4 regions of the Streptomyces sp. NPDC043746 genome follow, and region 1 is predicted to be linked to each of the others. Evidence: riboswitches for the same ligand, from Rfam matches in the RefSeq annotation. Region 1 holds a riboswitch; each other region holds the start of a gene.
What was found. Region 1 has a riboswitch for cyclic di-AMP ahead of AC0682_RS03565 (LysM peptidoglycan-binding domain-containing protein). Riboswitches for the same ligand answer to the same signal wherever they lie in the genome.
Positions count from the first base shown of each region.

Region 2: linked by a shared signal. The riboswitch ahead of AC0682_RS06615 (peptidoglycan DD-metalloendopeptidase family protein) and the one ahead of AC0682_RS03565 (LysM peptidoglycan-binding domain-containing protein) in region 1 are both predicted to bind cyclic di-AMP.
Region 3: linked by a shared signal. The riboswitch ahead of AC0682_RS09300 (transglycosylase SLT domain-containing protein) and the one ahead of AC0682_RS03565 (LysM peptidoglycan-binding domain-containing protein) in region 1 are both predicted to bind cyclic di-AMP.
Region 4: linked by a shared signal. The riboswitch ahead of AC0682_RS26085 (C40 family peptidase) and the one ahead of AC0682_RS03565 (LysM peptidoglycan-binding domain-containing protein) in region 1 are both predicted to bind cyclic di-AMP.

Region 1 is NZ_JBWKCM010000002.1:331,544-335,297, forward strand. It holds gene AC0682_RS03560 (transglycosylase family protein) at 1-809, shown strand, start outside; cyclic di-AMP (ydaO/yuaA leader) riboswitch at 1,100-1,293, shown strand; gene AC0682_RS03565 (LysM peptidoglycan-binding domain-containing protein) at 1,299-2,015, shown strand; gene eno (phosphopyruvate hydratase) at 2,373-3,653, shown strand.
Region 2 is NZ_JBWKCM010000004.1:215,282-219,035, forward strand. It holds gene AC0682_RS06610 (SGNH/GDSL hydrolase family protein) at 1-298, opposite strand, end outside; gene AC0682_RS06615 (peptidoglycan DD-metalloendopeptidase family protein) at 473-1,480, opposite strand; cyclic di-AMP (ydaO/yuaA leader) riboswitch at 1,486-1,644, opposite strand; gene AC0682_RS06620 (tyrosine-protein phosphatase) at 2,056-2,868, shown strand; gene AC0682_RS06625 (DUF6126 family protein) at 2,873-3,049, opposite strand; gene AC0682_RS06630 (helix-turn-helix domain-containing protein) at 3,137-3,745, opposite strand.
Region 3 is NZ_JBWKCM010000006.1:132,036-135,789, reverse strand. It holds gene AC0682_RS09305 (UbiA family prenyltransferase) at 1-648, shown strand, start outside; gene AC0682_RS09300 (transglycosylase SLT domain-containing protein) at 904-1,722, opposite strand; cyclic di-AMP (ydaO/yuaA leader) riboswitch at 1,726-1,885, opposite strand; gene AC0682_RS09295 (FAD-dependent oxidoreductase) at 2,385-3,746, shown strand.
Region 4 is NZ_JBWKCM010000030.1:1,076-4,829, reverse strand. It holds gene AC0682_RS26090 (hypothetical protein) at 128-481, shown strand; gene AC0682_RS26085 (C40 family peptidase) at 599-1,825, opposite strand; cyclic di-AMP (ydaO/yuaA leader) riboswitch at 1,824-1,990, opposite strand; gene pcrA (DNA helicase PcrA) at 2,249-3,754, shown strand, end outside.

The DNA.
Region 1 (3,754 bases):
CCGACCTCGCCAGCCGTTCGCAGCAGATAGCCGTCGCGGAGAAGGTCCTGGCCGACAAGGGCCCGCAGGCGTGGCCGAGCTGCGCGGTGATCTCGGGCCTCGCGGTGGACGGCAGCCTGCCCGGCGTCGACCCCGGTACGGCTCCCTCCGCCGACCCCACCCAGAGCCCGACGACCACGCCGACGGGCGAAGCGGACGAAAAGGGTGAAGCGGAAGAGTCCGGTGACAGGGGCTCAACTGGTGCGACTGGTAAGCCCGGCAGCACCGGTAAGGATCAGGAGAGCGGCAAGGCGGGGGGTGGCAGTGCGGCGCCCGGCCCCTCGGCCGGGTCCTCCGCCCCGCCCGCCACCGGCGGGACGGGGAAGACCGGGGAGGCGGCCGGGAAGGCCGGTACTCCCGGCGGCTCCGACGCCTCCCGGTCCTCCACTCCCGACCGCTCCAGCGGCGGCAAGCACCGGGGCGCCCCGGCCCCCGAGGAGACCGGCACGGTGGGTGGGGGCGGCCCGCGTGAGTCCGGCCGGCACGCCTCGCGGGGCGAGGGCGAGGCGCGGGACGGCGGCGCGGTCACCCGGGGCGGGTACACCGTGCAGCCCGGCGACAGCCTCTGGGCGATCGCCGACGCGCAGGGGATCCCCCAGGGCTGGACCGGTCTGTACGAGGCCAACAGGGATGTTCTGGGCTCCGACCCGGACCTGATCCTGCCTGGCCAGAACCTCGATCTCGATCTGGGGCGGGGTGCGGGGGACGAGGTCGGCGAGTCCGGCGACAAGGCCGCCGGGCAGGGTGCCGACGCGCCTGCCGCCAACTGATCGAACGCGGCAAAACACCTCAAAAACGAGGGCAGTTCAGAGGCCTATGTCCACTTATGCGTAAGTGAGACATGGGTCTCTTTGCTTCAACGGGCGCCCGGCGGTCGCCTGCTCGACGAAGATCCCCTCCGACCTGCGGAAACGCCCCGTCAGGACAAGGCGATAAGCGCTGATTGAGGCGCTATGTCCGTCTTTGAATGTCGGGGCTGCCTCTGCTTACGGTCTAAGCCGCTCGCACCGCGGGCCCCGTCGACCGTCACGCCGAATCCTGCCGTCGGTCGGAGGGAACAGACGCGTAAGCGCCGTAGGCAGGAGCGGGGGACCCAGGTAGGCCGCCGGGTCCGCACGGCCTCGTCGACGTCCACGACGGAGACGGGAACGTACGGGACCGGCTAGGGGTGAAGCCGCGCGCAAGGTCGCGCGGCCGGGCAACTCATCAGCCCGAACCCGACAGCTCACCTCGTAGGCGTCGGTGAGGAGATTCGTTCCATGCTGCTGAACAGCAAGGGCAAGCACCGCCGCCCGTCCAAGGCCACCCGTCTCGCCACCCTGGCCGGTGTCACCGGTGCCGCCGTGGCCGTCCCGCTGATGGGTGCCACCAACGCCTCCGCCGCCTCCGTCGCCACCTGGGACGCCGTCGCCCAGTGCGAGTCCGGTGGCAACTGGTCCATCAACACCGGCAACGGCTACTACGGCGGGCTGCAGTTCTCGCAGTCCAGCTGGGCCGCCGCCGGCGGTACGCAGTACGCCCCGCGCGCCGACCTGGCCACCAAGGGCCAGCAGATCGCCACCGCCGAGCGCCTCCTCGCCATGCAGGGCCCGGGCGCCTGGGCCTGTGCCGGTGCCGGTGGCCTCACCAACGACGGCGTGGACCCGGGCGTGAGCACCGGCTCCGGCCAGTCCGCCGCCAAGCCCCAGAAGAAGGCGCAGCCCGAGCGCAAGGCCGAGCAGCCCACCACGCGCAGCGAGCAGCGCACCGCCCCGGCCGCCCCCAAGGCCGAGTCCAAGAAGACCGTCACCACCCCGACCGGCAAGAAGGTCAAGAAGGGCGACGGCGAGTACAAGGTCGTGGCCGGTGACACCCTGAGCAAGATCGCTCAGAAGGAGGGCGTCAAGGGCGGCTGGAGCAAGCTCTTCAAGCTCAACGACGACATCGTCCAGGACGCGGACCTGATCTACCCGGGTCAGCAGCTGCACCTGAAGTAGCAGTCGCGTCTCCTCCCCTGGGGGAGGGGGTCCGGCGGCACCCTCCCTCGCACGGCTCCCCGGCCCGGCGCGCTACTCCCCCCGTGCGCGCCGGGCCGGGGCATGTCCGCGTAAGGGGGCCTCTGTCCGAGGCGCCCGCCCCGGTCCCTGAGGGGGATTCGTTCACCTCTTGTCGGCAGCCCTTGTTACCGGCCAGTAGATTTCTGGAGTTTTGTCCCGTCATGCGGGTCCTTGGGTCCTTTTTCGTCCCAGGAGGCGGGCGGTCGGCCGACTGACGCGGCCGGGCCGGTTAGGCTCGTGTCGCAAGGCCACAGTGACCCTGCACAACCAGTGTCATATCCCAGAAGGAGATGCCTCGTGCCGTCCATCGACGTCGTCGTAGCCAGGGAAATCCTCGACTCCCGGGGCAACCCCACCGTCGAGGTCGAGGTCGGCCTCGACGACGGCAGCACCGGCCGTGCTGCTGTTCCGTCCGGCGCCTCCACCGGTGCCTTCGAGGCCATCGAGCTTCGCGACGGTGACCCCAACCGCTACCTGGGCAAGGGCGTCGAGAAGGCCGTCCTCGCCGTCATCGAGCAGATCGGCCCGGAGCTGGTCGGCTACGACGCCACCGAGCAGCGCCTCATCGACCAGGCGATGTTCGACCTGGACGCCACCGAGAACAAGGCCTCGCTCGGCGCGAACGCCATCCTCGGTGTCTCGCTCGCCGTCGCCCACGCCGCCTCCGAGGCGTCCGACCTGCCGCTCTTCCGCTACCTCGGCGGGCCGAACGCGCACCTGCTGCCCGTTCCGATGATGAACATCCTGAACGGCGGCTCGCACGCCGACTCCAACGTGGACATCCAGGAGTTCATGATCGCGCCGATCGGCGCGGAGTCCTTCTCCGAGGCCCTGCGCTGGGGCGCGGAGGTCTACCACACGCTGAAGAAGGTCCTCAAGACCAAGGGCCTGTCCACCGGACTCGGTGACGAGGGCGGCTTCGCCCCGAACCTGGAGTCCAACCGCGCCGCCCTGGACCTCATCGTCGAGGCCATCAAGGAGGCCGGTTACGTCCCGGGCCGCGACATCGCGCTCGCGCTCGACGTCGCCGCGTCCGAGTTCTACAAGGACGGCGTCTACGAGTTCGAGGGCAAGTCCCGCTCGGCCGCCGAGATGACCGAGTACTACGAGGAGCTGGTCTCCGCGTACCCGCTGGTCTCCATCGAGGACCCGCTGTACGAGGACGACTGGGCCGGCTGGAAGGTCATCACCGACCGTATCGGCGCCAAGGTGCAGATCGTCGGCGACGACCTCTTCGTCACCAACCCGGAGCGGCTGGCCCGTGGCATCGAGGAGGGCTCCGCCAACGCCCTGCTCGTCAAGGTCAACCAGATCGGTTCGCTGACCGAGACCCTGGACGCCGTCGAGCTGGCCCAGCGCAACGGCTTCAAGTGCATGATGTCGCACCGCTCCGGCGAGACCGAGGACGTCACCATCGCCGACCTCGCCGTCGCCGTGAACTGCGGCCAGATCAAGACCGGCGCCCCGGCCCGCTCGGACCGCGTCGCCAAGTACAACCAGCTGCTGCGCATCGAGGAGATCCTCGACGACGCCGCCGTGTACGCGGGCCGCTCCGCCTTCCCGCGCTTCAAGGGCTGACCCGTAGCCGCGAGCGTGCGCCGACCGGCTCCCGGGCCGGCTCCCAGGGCTGACCCGTAGCCGTAAGACGGCAGCCTCCGTCCGTCCCCGTACCCGGTCCC
Region 2 (3,754 bases), on a different contig from region 1:
TGACCAGGTCGGGGGCCAGCTCCTTGGCGCGGGGGATCTGCTCCTCGACGATCTGGTCGAGGAGGCGTCCGCGTACGGCGAGATTGGCGTAGCGGAAATTCCCGTGCCGGGTCTCGTCCGGGTTCGTCGCCGCGTCGGGGGCCGGGAGCCGGTCGGCGAGGAGAACCGCGAACCGGTCCGCCCAGCCGACGAAGGTGCCGTCGGGGCCGGGGTCTCCGACGCCTTCGGTGAAGCTGTCCCCGATCGCCGCGTACGACCCGATGGTGTGCTGCTGCTGGGTTCTCGAATCGTCTGCCACAAGCACATATCCTGCACCGTTCAATGTGACCTACGCGACCGTAATACAGGGTTGACGGGTGGTGACATAGACCACCCGGTCAGATGTGGGTAAAGCTGGAATAAGTAGAGGGCGGTATGCCACAGCAGCACACCGCCCTCGATCACTTCACGCCCCGCGCGGGCAGCCCTCGGGTCAGAGGGAGACGCCGTGCTGGCGCAGGTAGGCGACAGGGTCGATGTCCGAGCCGTAGCTCGGGCCGGTGCGGACCTCGAAGTGGAGGTGCGGGCCGGTGGAGTTGCCGGTGGAGCCGGAGAGGCCGATCTGCTGGCCGCCGGTGACGGTCTGGCCAGTGGAGACGCTGAGCGAGGACTGATGGGCGTACTGGGAGTACATGCCGTCCGCGTGGCGGATGACGACCTCGTTGCCGTACGAACCGCCCCATCCGGCCGAGACCACGGTGCCCGGGCCGATGGCGCGGACGGGGGTGCCGGAGGCGGCACGGAAGTCGGCGCCGGTGTGGTAGCCGCTGGACCAGCTGGAGCCGGAGGCGCGGTACGGGGTGGTGACCTGGGCGCTGTCCAGGGGCGCGGTCCAGCCGGAGCCGGCGGCCTGCGAGGAGCCGGTGGGCTGCGAGGACCCGGCCCGGATGGCGGCGCCGGACTGCGCGTCCGACTCGTCGGCCGAGATGGTGTCGCCCTTGGGGGCCTGCTCGGCCTTCTTCGGCGCGGCCTGGGGGGCCGCCTTCTTCTCGGCCTTCGGCGCGGACCTGGGCGCCGGGGCGGCCTTCTTGGCCTCGGACGGCGCGGCGGAGCCGGTGGCCTTGGCGCCGAGGGTGAGCTTCATGCCCGGGAAGATCAGGCTGGGGTTCTCGCCGACGGTGGAGCGGTTGTCCTGGTACAGCTTCTGCCAGCCGCCCTTGACCCGGTGCTCGGCGGCGATCTTCGCGAGGTAGTCGCCGGAGACGACGGAGTACGTCTTCGAGGCGGTCTTCGCCTGGGCGGGCGCGGCCTGCGGGGCGGTCTGCGCGGCGGCGGCCGTGGCGGCGGCGGGCTTGGTGGCGGGGGCGGCCTTCTCCGCGGCGTGGGCGCCGGTGGCTCCGATCAGCGGGAGGGCCAGTACGGCGCCGCCGGTGCCCGCGGCGAGGACGCCGCGGTGGATCGGGCCGGACTTGGGACGGCGGTGCTTACCCTGTGCGGGCATGGGGGAGTTCCTCTCCGTCGCCTGCGAGGTGAGCTGTCGGGTTCGGGCTGGAGATGCCCGGCCGCCGGACGGCGACTTCACCCCTAGCCGGTCCGGATCGCTCCGGGCCGGCGGCTTACCTGGTTCCCCCGCTCCTGCCACACGTGAGTGGGTGGGTGCGAATTCCGGGCGGCGGCAGGATTAGGCGGTCCGTCCGGATTGACGGTGACCGTAAACGAGTCAGGACGACGGGAACAAGCCGTCGGTTGCCTCCCGGAATCATCGATTCGATTCCGTTCCGGATTTCCCGTCACCCTCCGTGGATTACGGATCTTGGCTTTCCGTACGGATCCCGGGGAAACGCCGGGGCGCCGCAGCCACGGTCCGTCACGGATATGATCCCGCTCACCTGCGGAATCCCATCTCCCCCATTAGCGGGGCATGTTCTGCGAAATACACCAATACGGACATGGCGGTGGCGTCATTCCTGACTCCACGTCATCCGGCCCCTGATTTCCGGCCGAATCGATGTCGTATCGTCACAGGAGCGCCCTCGCCGGAGAGCCGCGCCGACGCCGAAGACTTCAGGAGCCACCGTGACGCAGCAGGTGCCGCAGGTCCCGCCGACCGAGACCGCACTGACCGGAGTCCGCAACTTCCGCGACGTGGGCGGGCTCCCCACCACGGACGGGCGGCGCACCGCCTTCGGCCGGCTCTACCGCAGCGGCCACCTGGCGCACGCCACCGCCGAGGACGCGCTCTTCCTCTCCGGGCTCGGGCTGCACACCGTCTTCGACTTCCGGAACTCCGCCGACCACCAGCTCGACGGGTACGACATCGAGTTGACCGGTGTCCGTAATGTCAGCATTCCGCTCTCCGACCCGGCCGACGGAGCCGAGTTCTGGCGGCTGGTGCGCGACGGGAACATCGAGCAGCTGCGCTCGATCCTGGCGAACGGCAAGGGCGCCGAGCGGATGCTGCGCATGTACCGCGCGACCATCGTGGACCGCACCGCCGAGCACAGCCGCGTGCTCCACGCACTGGCGGAGGACAGCGTTCCGGCCCTGATGCACTGTGCGGCGGGCAAGGACCGGGCGGGGCTGTCGATCGCGGTCTCCCTGCTCGCGGTCGGCGTCGAGCGCGAGGCGATCGAGGCGGACTACCTGAAGTCCAACGACCCGCACCGCCGGTACAAGGTGAAGCGCTCGGACATGTCCGAGACCGGGATGTCCCCCGAGGTGATGGAGCTCCTCAACCCGCTCTTCGGGGCCCAGGCCTCCTACCTCGCGGCGGCGTTCACGGCCATCGACGAGACGTGGGGCTCGACCGACCGCTACCTGTCGGAGGGGCTGAACATCTCCCCCCGGACCCGGGAGCGGCTGCGCGAGCGCCTGCTCGACCAGGGCTGAGCGACTACTCCGCGCCCGCCACCACGAAGAGCAGGTAGAGGAAGGCCGCGATCACGTGGCCGACCACCAGGTAGGCGACGAGGCGGATCACCAGACCGCGCGGCATCCGGCGCTCCTGCGCGTCCTTCGTGGCCCTCGGCCGCCGCGGACTCAGCGGGTCGTAGTGTTCGGAATCGGACATGACGGTCCTCTCTGCCGGCCTCGCGGCCGGTGGGTACGAAGGGTCCGGAGGTATGGAGGTACGCAGGGGCCCTGGTGGTATGCCGGGTCAGCGCGCGTGGAGGGCGTTGCCGAGGCACAGCTCGGCCGCCGGGCTCTGGAGCAGGGAGTGGACGAAGAGCAGCTCCGCCCCGCCGCGGTCCAGGGCCGCGATCCGGTGCGGGGTGAGCGAGTCGAAGTGGGCGCTGTCGCCCGGGTCCAGGTCGTGCACGGTCTCCCCCAGCGCGACCCGCAGCCGTCCGCCGAGGACGTACAGCCACTCCTCACCGGGGTGCACCCGGACCAGATCGCCCTGGGCGCCGTACGGGACACGGACCCGCAGCGCCTGCATGGCACGGCCCGGACTGCCGGCCCGGCGGTACATCCAGCCGTCGGCCTCGGCGCCCTCGAAAGCACCGCCCCGGATGATCGCGTCGCGCTCGGGCGGCTTCTCGCCGAGCAGCTCGGAGACCGTCGTACCGTAGATGCGGGCGAGACCCAGCAGCATCGGCAGCGAGGGCTGGCGGCGGCCGGTCTCCAGCCGGGAGAGGTGGGCCGGGGAGAGTCCGGCCCGCTGGGCGGCGGTCTCCAGAGTGAGGCCGCGCCCACGGCGCAGTTCGCGCAGTCGGGGGGCGACGCCGGGAAGCTCCTCGGCCGCCCCCTCGTCCGGAGGGTTCATGGTTCCATT
Region 3 (3,754 bases), on a different contig from region 1:
GACGTGCGGCGCGATGCCCTCGCCGGGCGCCGGGGGAAGCCGGTCGCCGACGGCGCGGTCCCCGTCCGGGTGGCGTGGGGTGCGGCGGCGGTCGCGGGCGTCCTGTGCGTACCGCTCTCGCTGGCCTGCGGCCTCCTCGCCGGTACGGTGCACCTGGCCGCGGTCGCCGCTGCCTGGCTCTACAACCTCCGACTGAAGGCGACGGCACTCTCCTGGGTCCCGTACGCGGTGGGGTTCGCCGCCCTCCCCTCGCTGGTGGCGCTCGCCGCGCCGGGTGCGCCCTGGCCCCGGTGGTGGGCAGTGGCGGCGGGGGCACTGCTCGGGGTGGCGGCGCACCTGGGTGACACCCTGCCGGACGTCGAGGCGGACCGGGCCGCCGGGATCCGGGGTCTCCCTCACCGGCTCGGCGCCACGGGTACCCGGCTGCTGCTGCCGGTGCCGCTGCTCGGGGCGACGGCCGTGCTGGCGCTCGGCCCGCCGGGTCCGGCGGGCGCCGGAGCCCTGGCCGCCCTCAGCCTGGCGGGCGTGGTGGCCCTGGCGGGTTTGGTGCTCGGCCGGTGGTGGCGCAAGGCCGCGCTGGCGGGGGCGGTGGCCGTGGCGGCCGCGAATCTGGCACTGCTGCTCGCGAGCGGCACGGCGCCGGCCTGAACCGCGCACCCCCGCACGGTCTCTGACGGGCCGCCGTTCCGCCTGCCGTCGACGGGAGACGCCTCGGAGGCTTCACCACGCAGGCCCGTACCGCTCGCGTGGCGTATCTCGTCTCAGCAGAATGAAACAGGTTCCACTGTCGATCGCGTGGTGAGCCACGAAGAACTCGGGGGCGGCTTCGCGGGGCGCCCGAGGGGCCCTGGACCGTGCGGTCCAGGGCCCCTCGGGTTGTCGTACGCCGTGTACGCGTGGGGATCAGTAGGCGCCGAAGACGTTGTCGATCGAGCCGTAGCGAGCCGCGGCGTAGTTGCAGGCGGCGGTGATGTTGGCGACCGGGTCGTAGCTGTCGGTCGAGGTGCCGGGCACGTGGTAGGCCCGGAAGGTCGGGTCGATGACCTGGAGCAGCCCCTTGGACGGTGTGCCCTTGGCCGCGTTGGAGTCCCAGTTGTTGATGGCGTTGGGGTTGCCCGAGGACTCGCGGATGATGTTGCGGTGGATGCCCTCGTAGGTGCCGGGGATGCCGTGCCGGGCCATGACGGCCAGCGACTCCTTGATCCAGCCGTCGAGGTCGTTGGTGTACGCGACCGGGGCGGCCTTGGCGGCGGCGGCGCGCGCGGAGCGGTCGGCTCGCTCGGCCGAGGCGGCACGGTCGGCGGTCGGGGTCGACTTGCCGGCCTTGCCGGCCTTGGCGTCTGACGAGGCGGCAGCCTTGGCACCGACGGTCAGCGTGACACCCGGGTGAATAAGGTTCGGGTTCTCCCCGATGACCTTCCGGTTGCCTTCGTAGAGCTTTTTCCAGCCGCCACTGACGGAATAGTCGCGGGCGATCTTGGAAAGCGTTTCGCCGGACACCACGGAGTGCTTGACGGGCGCGGCCTTCGTCACGGAATTCACCTGGGCGGTCACGGAGACGGCAGCCACGGGCTTTTCGGCGACGGCGGGCACGGGGGCGGCCAAGGCGGTGGTGGCACCGAGGACCGGCAGGGCCAGAACGGCTCCACCCGTGGTCACGGCGGCGATGCCACGGCCCAGCGAGACGGACTTGGGACGGCGGTGCTTACCCTGTGCGGGCATGGGGAATTTCCTCTCCGGCGCCTACGGGGTGAGCTGTCGGGTTCAGACGGGAGATGTCTGGCCGCATGGACATGCGACTTCACCCCTAGCCGCTCCGTGTTCCGGATCGGCGACTTACCTGGGTCCCCCGCTCCTGCCGTACGTGAGTGGGTTGCGGATTCCCGGACGGCGGCAGGATTCGGCGTTCCATCCGGATTGCCGTGACCGTAGGCGAAAAACATCGGGGGGAACAAGCCCTGAATTCTGGATCTTCTTTTTCCGCAAGATCGAACAACGGAATTCCGGGCCGGGGCCGACTCCGTCGCGGTGTCAACTTTCTTCGCGCAGAAGGGAACCGAACCCTCCGCTTCCGCGTCCGCACTCCCGGGCGTGACGCTCGCCACTTCACGCGAGGGCGGCCGAAATGGCTACAGTCAAAATTACCCAAGAACCCCAATAGGCCCCTTTACGGAAAGGAGTAATAAAAGGGTAAAATCGCCCAAACCGCTTCACGAAAACGGACTTATCGGGCGGCTCCGTAGGGCGGGTCGGAAGCCGCACCCGGCCTTGGCTTACCGTGTGGGGTGGACACTAGTAAGCCCACCCTTACTTGCCGCGTACTCTGTAACCTGCCCGACCTGCCTGACCTGCCCGCGTTCGCCCGCCTTAAGGATCAACACGCCATGACACGCCCCGTCCGCGTCGCCATTGTCGGAGCCGGCCCCGCCGGTATCTACGCTGCGGACGCGCTGCTCAAATCCGAGGTCTGCCAGGACCCGGGGGTCTCGATCGACCTGTTCGAGCGCATGCCCGCTCCCTTCGGTCTGATCCGTTACGGCGTGGCCCCCGACCACCCCCGGATCAAGGGCATCGTCAAGGCGCTGCACCAGGTGCTGGACAAGCCGCAGATCCGTCTCTTCGGCAATGTCAGCTACCCCGACGACATCGACCTGGACGACCTGCGCTCGTTCTACGACGCGGTGATCTTCTCCACCGGCGCCGAGGCCGACCGGGCCCTCGACATCCCCGGCATCGAGCTGGACGGCTCCCACGGCGCGGCCGAGTTCGTCTCCTGGTACGACGGCCACCCCGAGGTCCCGCGCACCTGGCCGCTGACCGCCGAGAAGGTCGCCGTCCTCGGCGTCGGCAACGTGGCGCTGGACGTGGCCCGTGTCCTGGCCAAGACGGCTGACGAGCTGCTGCCGACCGAGATCCCGGACAACGTGTACCAGGGCCTCAAGGCGAACAAGGCGCTGGAGGTGCACGTCTTCGGGCGGCGTGGCCCGGCGCAGGCCAAGTTCAGCCCGATGGAACTGCGGGAGCTGGACCACTCCCCCAACATCGAGGTCATCGTCAACCCCGAGGACATCGACTACGACGAGGGCTCCATCGCCACCCGTCGGGAGAACAAGCAGGCCAACATGGTCGCGCAGACGCTGGAGAACTGGGCGATCCGCGATGTCGGCGACCGCCCGCACAAGCTCTTCCTGCACTTCTTCGAGTCCCCGGTCGAGATCCTCGGCGAGGACGGCAAGGTCACCGCGCTGCGCACCGAGCGGACCGAGCTGGACGGGACCGGCAACGTCCGGGGCACCGGCGCGTTCACCGACTGGGACATCCAGAGCGTCTACCGGGCCGTCGGCTACTACTCGGAGGAGCTGCCGAAGCTCCCCTTCGACGTGGCCTCCGGCACGGTCCCGCACGAGGCGGGCCGGGTCGTCTCCGGTGGCGAGCACATGGCCTCGGTCTACGTCACGGGCTGGATCAAGCGCGGCCCGATCGGTCTGATCGGCCACACCAAGGGCGACGCCAACGAGACCGTCGCCTGCCTCCTGGAGGACCGCGCCGCCGGCCGGCTGGCCGAGCCGGCGACGCCCGCCCCGGAGGCCGTCGAGGCCTTCCTGGAGAGCCGGAACGTCCGCTACACGACGTGGGAGGGCTGGCACAAGCTGGACGCCCACGAGCAGGCGCTCGGCGCGGCCCAGGGCCGTGAGCGGATCAAGGTCGTGGAGCGCGAGGGCATGCTGGACGCCTCGGGCGCCTGAGGCATACG
Region 4 (3,754 bases), on a different contig from region 1:
CGGACCGTGAGCCGGAATTGACTATTCCGGCAGGTTCGGGCGCCGGGCGCACAGTTCCGGCGAAGACGCCGAGGAAGGCTTGCCTCACTGCTGGGTGAAGATGTGGCCATGGCTAGGCTCCGGAGCCATGGACGTACTCATCAATGTCTTCGTCGCCCTGCACATCATCGGCATCGCCTCCCTGCTGGGCGGCTTCCTGACCCAGATGAAGGCCATGGGCGCGGGCACCGCACGCTTTGTTCCGGCCATGCTGCACGGCGCGCTGACCATGCTGGTCACCGGTGTCGCCCTGGTCGGGCTCAACCAGGCCGACGACCAGGCCGTCAACAACATCAAGATCGGTGTGAAGCTGGCGGTCCTCGTCGTCATCCTTGCCCTCGTCTACGTCAAGCGGGACGAGGAGAAGGTCGAGAAGGGCGCGTTCGCGGCGGTCGGCGGACTGACGGTCGCCAACATCTTCATCGCCACGCTCTGGACCTGAGACCTGCGGGGCCTGAGGGACCCGGGGGCCTGCGGGGCCTGAGGGACCCGGGGACCTGAGAGGCCTGGGGCGGCCGTCGACGGGCCGCCCCCGCGCCACCGTTCCCGAGGGTGCTTCCTACGCCGGGCGCACGCTGCCGTAGATCGGCATGGAGTAGATCGACTCCTCGCGGACGTTCGTCCCCGGCTTCGGCGCGTGGATCATCATCCCGTCGCCCTTGTAGATGCCGACGTGGCTGATGTCGTCGTAGAAGAAGACCAGGTCCCCCGGCTGGAGGTCCGAGGTGGCGACGCGGGTGCCGACCTTCACCTGGTCCCAGGTGGTCCGGGGCAGCGTGACCCCCGCCTCCTGCCAGGCCGCCTTGGTCAGCCCCGAGCAGTCGTACGAGGACGGGCCCGTCGCCCCCCACACGTACGGCTTCCCGATCTGGGCGCGGGCGAAGGCGAGCACCTTCTCGGCCTTGGCCGCGTAGCCGCTGTCCGCCCCGGCCCCCGCCCCCGTACCCGTACCGGATCCCGGGCTCGTCCCCGTACCCGTACCCGTGCCGGAGCCGGAACCGGGGCCACCGGCCTCGGCGGACTCCTTCGCGGCCTCCTCGCGCGCCTTCTTCTCCGCCTCCTCGCGCTCCTTGGCCTCGGCGGCCTGGCGGGCGGCCAGCCGCTCCGCCTTCTCCCGGGCCTCGGCCTCCTTCCTCCGCTCCAGCTCCGCCAGCCGCGCCTTCTCCTCGGCGGTCAGCCGCGACAGCAGCGACCGGGCCTCGGTCAGCTTGGTCTGCACGGTCTGCTTGCTGGAGCGCAGCGCGGTCTGCGTCTCGGTCAGCTCCTCCAGGCTCTTCACGGCCTCCGCGCGCTTCTTCGAGGCCTCGGCCTGCTGCGTACGGAAGTCGTCGACGGCCTTCTGCTGCCGCTCGGTCGCCCGGCTCATCAGCCGGCTCTGGTCGAAGTACCCCTGCGGGTCGTCCGCCAGGAAGAAGGTCGCGGTGGGCGCGATGCCGCCCGTGCGGTACTGCGCGGCGGCGTAGGCGCCCAGCTCCCGGCGCGCCTCGTTGATCCGCTCGGTCCGCTTCGCCACATCGGAGAGCAGCGTGTCGACCTTGGCGCGCTGGGCGGTGGAGGCGGCCTTCGCCCGGTTGTACTGCTGGGTCGCGCTGCCCGCCTGCCGGTAGAGCTCGTCGACCTTCTTCTGCACGTCCTCGATGGCCGGTTTCGGCTCGGCGGGGGCCGCCGTGGCGTTCTGCGTGGAGAGCAGCGTCACGGAGGCGAGCGCTGCCGTCGTGAACCCGACGGCGGGGGTGGTGGTGCGCACCTTCGTGCGCGGCTTGCGATGCGATGCCAAGACCGGCATCTCCTTCCGTGGACCGCCTACCGGGTTAGCTGTCGGGTTCGGACGGAACGGAAGGCTGTCCTACGGTCCGGATGCGCGGGCACGGACCGATTCACCCCGGTGCTGCGTGTGGGTCCCCGGTTCCGGACCGCCGGGAGGGCGGCACGGATTCGGCAGAGGTGACCGTGAGACGCGGTTCGCCTCAGGGAGCTACGGATCACCTGACCGAGCACGCTAGCCAACCGGGCCCGCCGCTGGGAAGGAGGGTGAGCGATATGCCCGATACATTTTCGTGACCTTGCCGCGCTCCGGGCCCCACACCCCCTCCGACCGGGCACTCCTTCACGGAACGTGGGCGTCCGATCTCCGTCCGTACGGGTTCGGTCGGCCGCTTGTGGCCTTCGGCCGAACGTTGTCAGTGCGGCCCCCTAGACTCGGAGGGCGATGAGCAGCCTCTTTGACGACAACTTCCTGACCGGCCTCCAGCCCGCGGAGGACGGCCCGCCGCCGCCTCCCGAGGAGCACGCACCCGAAGCGGTGCCGGAGGGACTCTTCGAGGGCGTCTTCGACGCGCCCCCGCCGCCCCGGGACGGGTACTACCGGGACGGTCACCCGCGCCCGGTCGTCGACTCCGCCGCGCTGCTCGACGGGCTGAACACCGAGCAGCGCGCCGCCGTCGTGCACGCCGGCTCCCCGCTGCTCATCGTCGCCGGGGCCGGCTCCGGCAAGACCCGGGTGCTCACCCACCGCATCGCCCACCTGCTGGCCGAGCGCGGGGTCCACCCGGGGCAGATCCTCGCGATCACCTTCACCAACAAGGCCGCGGGCGAGATGAAGGAGCGCGTCGAGCATCTCGTCGGCCCGCGTGCCAACGCCATGTGGGTCATGACCTTCCACAGCGCGTGCGTCCGCATCCTGCGCCGCGAGTCGAAGAAGCTCGGCTTCACCTCGTCGTTCTCGATCTACGACGCCGCCGACTCCAAGCGCCTGATGGCCCTGGTCTGCCGCGATCTGGACCTGGACCCCAAGCGCTATCCGCCGAAGTCCTTCACCGCCAAGGTCTCCAACCTCAAGAACGAGCTGATCGACGAGGAGACCTTCGCCGGACAGGCCGCCGACGGCTTCGAGAAGACCCTGGCCCAGGCGTACACGCTCTACCAGGCCCGGCTGCGCGAGGCCAACGCCCTGGACTTCGACGACATCATCATGACGACGGTCCACCTCCTCCAGGCCTTCCCCGACGTCGCCGAGCACTACCGCCGCCGCTTCCGCCACGTCCTGGTCGACGAGTACCAGGACACCAACCACGCCCAGTACACCCTGGTACGTGAGCTGGTCGGCCCGTCCGGAGAGGCCGCCGACGCCCCCGCCGAGCTGTGCGTGGTGGGTGACGCGGACCAGTCGATCTACGCGTTCCGCGGTGCGACCATCCGCAACATCCTCCAGTTCGAGGAGGACTACCCCGACGCGAAGACGATCCTGCTGGAGCAGAACTACCGCTCCACGCAGACGATCCTCTCCGCCGCCAACGCGGTCATCGAGCGCAACGAGAGCCGCCGCCCCAAGAACCTGTGGACCAACGCCGGCTCCGGCGCCCGCATCACCGGCTATGTGGCCGACACCGAGCACGACGAGGCACAGTTCGTCGCCGACGAGATCGACCGCCTCACCGACAAGGGCGACGCGAAGGCGGGAGACGTCGCCGTCTTCTACCGGACCAACGCCCAGTCCCGTGTCTTCGAAGAGATCTTCATCCGCGTCGGCCTGCCCTACAAGGTCGTCGGCGGTGTGCGGTTCTACGAGCGCAAGGAGGTCCGGGACGTCCTGGCCTACCTCCGTGTCCTCGCCAACCCCGAGGACACCGTCCCGCTCCGCCGCATCCTCAACGTGCCCAAGCGCGGCATCGGGGACCGCGCCGAAGCCATGATCGACGCCCTGTCGATGCGCGAG